2 regions of the Pseudarthrobacter cremeus genome follow, and region 1 is predicted to be linked to the other one. Evidence: predicted binding sites of a transcription regulator. Region 1 holds the regulator's gene; the other holds the start of a gene.
The links. Region 1 encodes HrcA, which represses chaperone genes, less so after heat shock. Its sites were predicted from a motif close to TTNGCACTCGNNNNNNNCGAGTGCNAA; they were not measured.

Region 1 (4,192 bases):
GAGCGGGTCATGCTCGAGGCCCGGCTCGTGTCCGGGTTGGCTGTCTCAACACTGGGGGAGCCGGGCCGTCACGCGATGGCCGGGCTCATCGCCGATGGCCTGGTGGAGGCGCCGGCGGCCTTCCGCGGAAAGCTGGTGCTGACCCTCAAGGGCCGCCTGCTGGCCGACGCCGTGGTGCGGCGGATCCTGCCGGACTGAACCCCGCCACAGCAACGCGGGGTCACTTCCGGCCCGATATCCTCGCTGGATTGGGCCGGGAGTGACCCCGCGTTGGTTGAGTGTGGCTGGGTACTACTTGATCCAGCGCAGGTTGTACTGGTAGCGGTGGGGCTGGCCCTTGTTGACGTGGATGCCGGCGGCGACCGAGTAGCAGGTCAGGGCGATCCAGATCAGGGTGGCGATGACCGCAAAAATGTTTCCTACCACCGGTATGAAGACCAGGAGGTTTGCCACGAGTGCCGCAATGGTGGGCGGAAGGCTGAAATTCAAGGCCTCTTTGGACTCCTGAGCCGTGAACGGGCCGCGCTCACGGAAGATCAGGAATATCAGGAGCGACGGAACGCAGCCGAGGATTCCGCCGAAGTGGGCCAGCGTAGCCCACTGACGGTCCTCGCTGGCCGTAAGGGGCAATGCATTTGCGGGAACGCCCTGGTACTCGGAACGGCCTTGGTGGCTTTGGTCGTCCCGGTGCCCGCGTGCGTTTTGTGCCACTGTTTCTTCCTTCGAGAGTGCAATAGTGCTTGGTGGAGAATGCCGGCATGAAGAAACAACAGCCTCCGCAGTACCAAGAATACTGGCTTGTTGGACAAAAGCCCCGCTGCCGCCCGCAGACCGAACCTAAGGCACCGTCAGGAAGTCGATGACTTCCTCCACCCGGCCCAGGAGCGATGCTTCCAGGTCCGCGTAGCTGTGGACCGCGCCCAGCAGCTTCTGCCAGCCGAGCCCGATGTCCTCCTTGGTGGAGTGGGGCCAGCCGAACGCCGCCAGAATGCCCGTCTTCCAGTCCTGCCCCCGGGGCACCACAGGCCACTGGGCAATACCCAGCACGGAGGGCCGGATCGCCTGCCACACGTCAACGTAGGGATGCCCGACGATCAGGACGTTGCCCGAGGCTCCCGGTGAAGCCATGACCCCCGCCGCGATCCGCGACTCTTTTGAGTCAGCCACCAGGTGGTCCACCAGGACCCCCAGCCGCCTGCCGGGACCGGGCTGGAACGCGGCCACCGCACCCGCGAGGTCATCGATCCCATGCAACGGTTCGACGACGATGCCTTCCACGCGCAAGTCATCGCCCCAGACCTTTTCGATGAGTTCGGCGTCGTGCTTTCCCTCCACCCAGATCCTGCTCGCCTTTGCCACCTGGGCACGCTGTCCGGCCACGCGGACTGAACCGGAGGCCGTCCGTCCGGCCGCAGCAGTGGAGGCGGTGGCGGCCTGCCGGGGAGCGGGGGGCATCAGCCGGATGGGCTGCCCCTCCAGGAGGAAACCAAAGCCAAGCTTGAAGGACCGGGACTTGCCACGCCGGTCTTCAAGGGCCACCAGGTGCATGCCGCCGGATTTCTCCACCCTGGTCACAGCGCCTACCCAGCCCGACTGTGCGTCCTCGAGGACCATTCCCCGTTCTGCAGGAACCTCGGGGAGTTCACTCCTGACGGGCGCTTTGATTTCCTGCGGACCCCAACTCTGGTACTGCATCGATTCACTCCGCCTTGCGCTAGATGACCCGCCCGGAGTTTCGCCCGGAGCGGTACCAATGCTAACAACGGGGAGAGTCATATTAGACTGTTAGCACTTAGGCATGTCGAGTGCTAACGCTGGCTGGTCCGTCCTGACCGCCCCGTCCGTCTGGACCACGGGGATGCCGGTGGCCCGGCCAGGCAGGCTGTGACCCGTAGATGGAGGTGGAGTGTGAGCGAGCCGCGCAAACTTGAAGTACTGCGTGCCATCGTGGAGGACTACGTTCACTCCCGTGAGCCGGTGGGGTCCAAAGCCCTGGTGGAACGCCATCACCTTGGCGTCTCCAGCGCCACAATCCGCAACGACATGGCGGCGCTGGAAGACGAAGGCCTGATCACAGCGCCGCATACCAGCGCGGGCCGGATTCCCACCGACAAGGGCTACCGGCTGTTCGTCGACCAGATTTCCGCGGTCAAACCGCTTTCCGCGGCAGAGCGCCGCGCTATCCAGTCGTTGCTGGAAGGCTCAGATGACCTGGATGACGTCCTGGAGCGGACGGTCAGGCTGCTGTCCCAGCTGACCAACCAGGTGGCCGTGGTCCAGTACCCGCACCTGAGCCGCGCCACTATCCGCCACATCGAGTTCGTCCTCCTTGCGCCACGACGGGTCCTCGTGGTCCTGATTGCCAACACCGGCAAAGTGGAGCAACGGGTGACCGACGTCGGCCAGGACCTGGGCGAGGACGCCATCGCCAACCTGCGGACGCACTTCCTCGGGTCGCTGTCGGGCACGCCGCTGAGCCTCCTGACGCAGTCCCTGGCGGCAGTGGTTTCGTCGGTAAGCCCCGGCCAGCGGGCAGCCGCGCAGGCGCTGGCGCAGGGGCTGGAAACACTCGCCCACAGCAGCCGGGAAGACCGGATGGTCATGGCGGGTACCGCGAACCTCGCCAGGTCCAACGTGGACTTCCCGTTGAGTATCGGCCCTGTGCTTGAGGCCCTGGAAGAACAAGTGGTGATGCTCAGGCTTCTGAGCGAAATGGCACAGGATCCCCGTGGCGTAACCGTGAGCATCGGACGCGAGAACCCCTACGTTGGCCTTGCCGAAGCATCCGTGGTGGCCACGGGCTACGGGCCGGACAGTACCGCGAAGATCGGTGTACTGGGTCCCACCCGGATGGACTATCCCACCACCATGGCCGCCGTCAGGGCAGTAGCCCGTTACCTTTCAAGAATTCTGGGTCCGTAAAAGCCGTTCGGTCCAGCACCAGAAGCAGTGCAGGCAGCCCGGCTGCCTGGAGTACAACAAGGAAGAGATACGAACTTTGAGCAGCCACTACGACGTCCTCGGGGTCTCGCCGGAAGCCACCGGAGAAGAGATCAAGAAGGCCTACCGCAAGCTGGCCCGCACACTTCACCCGGATGTCAATCCCGGGGACGATGCGTCGGACCGCTTCAAGGCCGTGACCCACGCCTACGAGGTGCTTTCGGATCCCCAGAAGCGCCGGATCTATGACACCACCGGCAACGAAAACGGAACGGACAACGGATTCGGCGGCGGCGGATACGCCGGACAGGGCTTCGCGTTCCAGGACATCTTCGATACCTTCTTTGGCGCCGGAGGGTCCGCGGGCCCCGCTTCCCGGGTCCGCCGCGGCCAGGATGCGCTCATCAGCGTCCGGATCGAACTCCGGGATGCCGTGTTCGGGGTCAACAAGAAACTCGAAGTTGACACAGCCGTCACGTGCCCCACCTGCAACGGCTCGTGCTGCCGTGAGGGCAGCCACCCTGAACGCTGCGATATCTGCGGCGGCAGCGGCCAGGTCCAGCGCGCCGTCCGCTCCATCCTCGGCCAGGTCATGACGGCGGCTCCGTGTGGCAGCTGCGAAGGCTTCGGAACCGTCATCAAGGATCCCTGCAATGAGTGCAACGGCCAGGGCCGCATCCGCAGCCGCCGGTCACTCACCATCAAGGTGCCCGCCGGTGTGGCCACGGGCACCCGCATCCAGCTCTCGGGCCAGGGCGAAGCAGGCCCGGCCGGCGGACCCGCCGGAGACCTGTACGTCGAAATCCGCGTCAACAACGATGCCACCTACGCCCGCGACGGCGACGACCTCCACGCCACGCTGAATATCCCGATGACGGCCGCTGCCCTGGGCACTGAGCTGTCACTGGAAACCTTCGACGGGCTTCAGGAGATCGACGTGAAGGCGGGGACGCAGTCCGGCGAGATCATCACGCTCCGCGGCCTGGGAGTGACCCACCTGCGCGGGTACGGCCGCGGCGACCTCATGGTCCACCTCCAGGTGGAGACGCCGGCGAAGCTGGATGCCGCGCAGGAGGACCTCCTTCGTCAGCTGGCGAAGCTGCGCGGAGAACAGTTCACCGAGGGCAAGCTCGCCGTCAGCGGCGGTGTGTTCGCCAAGCTGCGGGACCGGTTCGGTAACCTGTAGCGGTGAGCAACCCCGTCTTCTTCAGCGGTCCCGGGGCGCTGGACCATATGACGCCCGGCGCCCTGT
Region 2 (4,192 bases), on a different contig from region 1:
AGGCCTACAACACCGACTACACGGCCATCGAGCAACTCCTGGCACGGAACGCCGTTCCCACCGGTTACTCGGTACTGGTTCAGGGTGCCGGCGGCATGGCCAAAGCAACCGTCGCGGCCCTGCGGGACGCAGGATTCACGGACGTCACGGTGATTGCGCGGAACGAAGCTGCGGGGCGGGCAATCGCGGAGCAGTACGGCTTCCGGTGGCAGGCAGAGCTCGACGGCGGGACAGCCGATCTGATCATCAACGTCACCCCCATCGGCATGCAGGGCGGCCCGGAAAGCAACTCCCTGGCGTTCCCGGAGGATGTTATCGCGGCTGCCAAAGTGGTGTTCGACGTCGTGGCGCTCCCGGCTGAAACACCACTGATCACGGCGGCACGAATCGCCGGAAAACCGGTCATCACGGGCGCTGAGGTGGCCACCATCCAGGCGCTGGAACAGTTTGTGCTCTACACGGGCGTCCGTCCCACCGACGAACAGGTCCGGGCTGCCGAAGAGTTCATGCGCGCGCAGTAAGGCGCGTACAGCAATGGCCTAGACGGGTTCCACTGAGATGGCCACCCGGTCCTCCCCAATACGGGTCAGGACCAGGGTGGCTGTTGCGGTTCCGGTCTTTTTGCCGCCACTCTTGCCTGCGCTTTTGCCTCCGGTTTTGCCTCCGGCCAGGAGCTGTTTGCGCAGTTCCTCCGGCGTGACGGACGTGCCGCGCTTCTTGATGTCCAGTACGCCGATGCCGTTGTCCTTGACCCAGGTTTTGAGCGCCTTGACGTTGTAGGGCATCACTTCCAGGACCTTGTAGGCGCGGGCAAAGGGCGTGTCCACCAGCTCCGGGGCACAGATGTACGCGATGTGCTCGTCCAGCAGATGCCCGCCCAGCTGAAGTGCGACGTCGGCCACCAGGCCCGCGCGGATCACCGCACCGTCGGGCTCGTACAGGTATCCCTCTGGCGGACCCACCGGCGCTACGGGCCCGCCGTCGAAATCCTCCGCACTGGTGAGCTCGGCGGCGCCCTGCGGTCCCAGCAGCAGTGCAGCCCGGCGGATTCCCGGCCGGCGCACCGCGTTGAACCAGAGCGCCACCTCGGTGACGTCGCCGGCCACCGATACCCACTGCGCTTCGCAGTCCGCCGGCACCGATTCGTGCGGCATTCCGGGGCCCATCTTGACCCCGACGGCGCGTCCCGTGGCCGCCAACGATTCCACGAAGGAAAGCGGCGGCGAAAACGCCTCAGGATCCCAGATCCTCTTGGTACCCGACGTGGAGGTGGTCCGGCGGGCGGGATCCAGCCAGACGCCGTCGACCCCTTCAAGGGAAACAGCGGTGGCGTCCGAATGCACCACCGTGGCGTTGGGAAAAGGAATGAGATTCACCGTGGCGCAGGCAGCAGTGGTCTCGTCCATCTCCACCGCGGTGACCGTGATGTCCATCGAGGCCAGCGCCAGGGAGTCTGCGGCGAGGCCGCAGCCGAGGTCGGCCACGTGGCGGATGCCGGCCTGGGCGAAGCGTTCGGCGTGGCGGGCGGCGACGTTGAGCCGGGTGGCCTGTTCCAGGCCGGCCTGGGTGAAGAGCATGCTCCGGGCGAACTCGCCGAACTTGAGCTCGGCCTTGGTGCGCAGCCTGGACTGGGTGAGCACTGCCGAGACCAGTTCGGGGGAGTGGCCGGCCTTACGGAGCGCCGAATTGAGCTCAAAAGCCCTGTCTTCGCTATACGGGCCCAGGGACGCCAGCAACTCCCAGCCTTCGCTGGTGAGGAGTGGGGCGATCTGGTCCTGCGGTGCGTGAGCCATGGGTTCAAGCCTAGTGGAGATGGCCCCGGAGCCCGTTCCCGCTAGGGTTGAAGGCATGACAGACAGTGCAGGCAGCCAGCCGTCCGAGCCTCCCCGATCCGAGCATTCCGGCCTGGTGAAGTTTGCCCGCCCGGCCCTGATCGCCGGATCTGCTGTGGCCGTGGTCTGCATTGCGCTGCTGGTCATCATCTTCTTTCTGGACGCCTTCAACGCCACGGTTTACTCCGTCGGCGGCAAGAACATCCAGGATGAAACAGCCGAGGCGCAGGACATCCGTGGCCTCTACTCGGGGGCCCGCGTTGGCGGGATGATCCTTCTGGTGGTCTCGCTGCTGGCCGCCGTGGGCGGGGCCGTGGTGCTGTACCTGAAACGCGGCGCCATCACTGACGGGAACGACGGCGACGAGGACGTCGATTTCGACGACCTCGCAGGCAGTTGAGGCCGTACCCCGGCTGTCCACCCCGGGCGTAATTCTGGCACTCGCCTTGACCGAGTGCTAACTACTTACATAGAGTCGTCATTGGCACTCTCCCTAGGAGGGTGCCAACACATGAAGAGCTTTCAGCCAGGCTGCTGCCGGCACCGCGACGACGGTCAGCCAGCCACGGCGGAACAGTTTTCCAGTCCATAAATTTGCTGACGAAAAGGAGAGGTCCGAGTGTCGGTCTCTATTAAGCCTCTTGAGGATCGTATTGTTGTCCGCCCGCTCGAAGCCGAGCAGACCACGGCTTCCGGCCTGGTTATCCCGGACTCCGCACAGGAGAAGCCGCAGGAAGGCGAAGTTGTTGCAGTAGGCCCCGGCCGCTTCGACGACAACGGCAACCGCGTTCCCCTCGACGTTGCCATCGGCGACGTTGTTATCTACTCGAAGTACGGCGGAACCGAAGTCAAGCACAGCGGCACCGAGTACCTCGTGCTCTCCGCCCGCGACGTTCTGGCGATCGTCGTAAAGTAACTTTTTGGATCCCCGTGCCGCTGACCATGCATCCCGCTGGTCAGCTGCGCGGGGTTCTGTCTTGAAAGGACAAAACCATGGCAAAGCAGCTTGCGTTTAACGACGCTGCCCGCCGGTCACTTGAAGCCGGCATCGACAAGCTCGCCAACACTGTCAAGGTGACGCTCGGCCCCCGCGGCCGCAACGTTGTTCTCGACAAAAAGTGGGGAGCACCCACCATCACCAACGACGGCGTCACCATTGCCCGTGAAATTGAGCTTGATGACCCGTTCGAGAACCTTGGCGCGCAGCTGGCCAAGGAAGTAGCCACCAAGACCAACGATGTTGCCGGCGACGGCACCACCACCGCCACTGTGCTCGCCCAGGCCCTGGTCAAGGAAGGCCTGCGCAACGTTGCTGCCGGCGCCGCTCCGGGCCAGATCAAGCGCGGCATCGAGGTTTCCGTTGAAGCCGTGGCCGCCCGCCTGCTCGAGAACGCACGCCCGGTTGAAGGCACGCAGGTTGCCAACGTTGCTGCCATCTCGGCTCAGAGCGACGAAATCGGCGAGCTCCTCGCCGAGGCATTCGGCAAGGTCGGCAAGGATGGTGTGATCACCATCGAGGAGTCCTCCACCACGCAGACCGAACTGGTCCTGACCGAGGGCATGCAGTTCGACAAGGGCTACCTGTCCCCGTACTTCGTCACCGACGCAGAGCGCCAGGAAGCCGTCCTCGAGGACGCCCTCATCCTGATCAACCAGGGCAAGATCTCCTCCGTCCAGGAATTCCTGCCGTTGCTGGAAAAGGCGCTGCAGAGCTCCAAGCCGCTCTTCATCATTGCTGAAGACGTTGACGGCGAGGCCCTGTCCACGCTGATCGTCAACCGCATCCGCGGCACCCTGAACGTGGTTGCCGTCAAGGCTCCGGGCTTCGGCGACCGCCGCAAGGCCATGCTGCAGGACATCGCCACCCTCACCGGTGCGCAGGTTGTCTCCCCGGAACTGGGCCTGAGCCTGGACACCGTTGGCCTTGAGGTGCTGGGTACCGCCCGCCGCATCACGGTCACCAAGGACAACACCACCATCGTTGACGGCGCCGGTTCCGCAGAAGACGTCGCAGCCCGGGTTTCCCAGCTGCGCGCCGAACTGACCCGCACCGACTCCGACTGGGACAAGGAAAAGCTCCAGGAACGCCTGGCCAAGCTGGCCGGCGGCATCGGCGTGATCAAGGTCGGCGCAGCCACCGAGGTTGAGCTCAAGGAAAAGAAGCACCGCATCGAAGATGCAGTGTCCTCCACCCGCGCCGCCCTCGAAGAAGGCATCGTGGCCGGCGGCGGTTCCGCGCTGATCCACGCACTGAAGGCCCTCGACGAGGATCCCGCAGTGAAGGCCCTCGAAGGCGACGCCGCCGCAGCTGTGGGCATCGTCCGCCGCGCGCTGGTCCAGCCGCTTCGCTGGATCGCCCA

Region 2: a site for HrcA is predicted at 2,267-2,293, ahead of groES (co-chaperone GroES). Genes of this name have one in related genera too.

What each region holds. Positions count from the first base shown of each region.
Region 1 is NZ_JBPZHC010000001.1:366,307-370,498, reverse strand. It holds gene hemW (radical SAM family heme chaperone HemW) at 1-198, shown strand, start outside; gene ACS5PJ_RS01620 (DUF4870 domain-containing protein) at 292-711, opposite strand; gene ACS5PJ_RS01615 (DUF3097 domain-containing protein) at 838-1,695, opposite strand; gene hrcA (heat-inducible transcriptional repressor HrcA) at 1,909-2,922, shown strand; gene dnaJ (molecular chaperone DnaJ) at 2,999-4,126, shown strand; gene ACS5PJ_RS01600 (16S rRNA (uracil(1498)-N(3))-methyltransferase) at 4,129-4,192, shown strand, end outside.
Region 2 is NZ_JBPZHC010000004.1:220,438-224,629, reverse strand. It holds gene ACS5PJ_RS09565 (shikimate 5-dehydrogenase) at 1-521, shown strand, start outside; gene ACS5PJ_RS09560 (THUMP-like domain-containing protein) at 540-1,793, opposite strand; gene ACS5PJ_RS09555 (hypothetical protein) at 1,849-2,232, shown strand; gene groES (co-chaperone GroES) at 2,452-2,748, shown strand; gene groL (chaperonin GroEL) at 2,826-4,192, shown strand, end outside.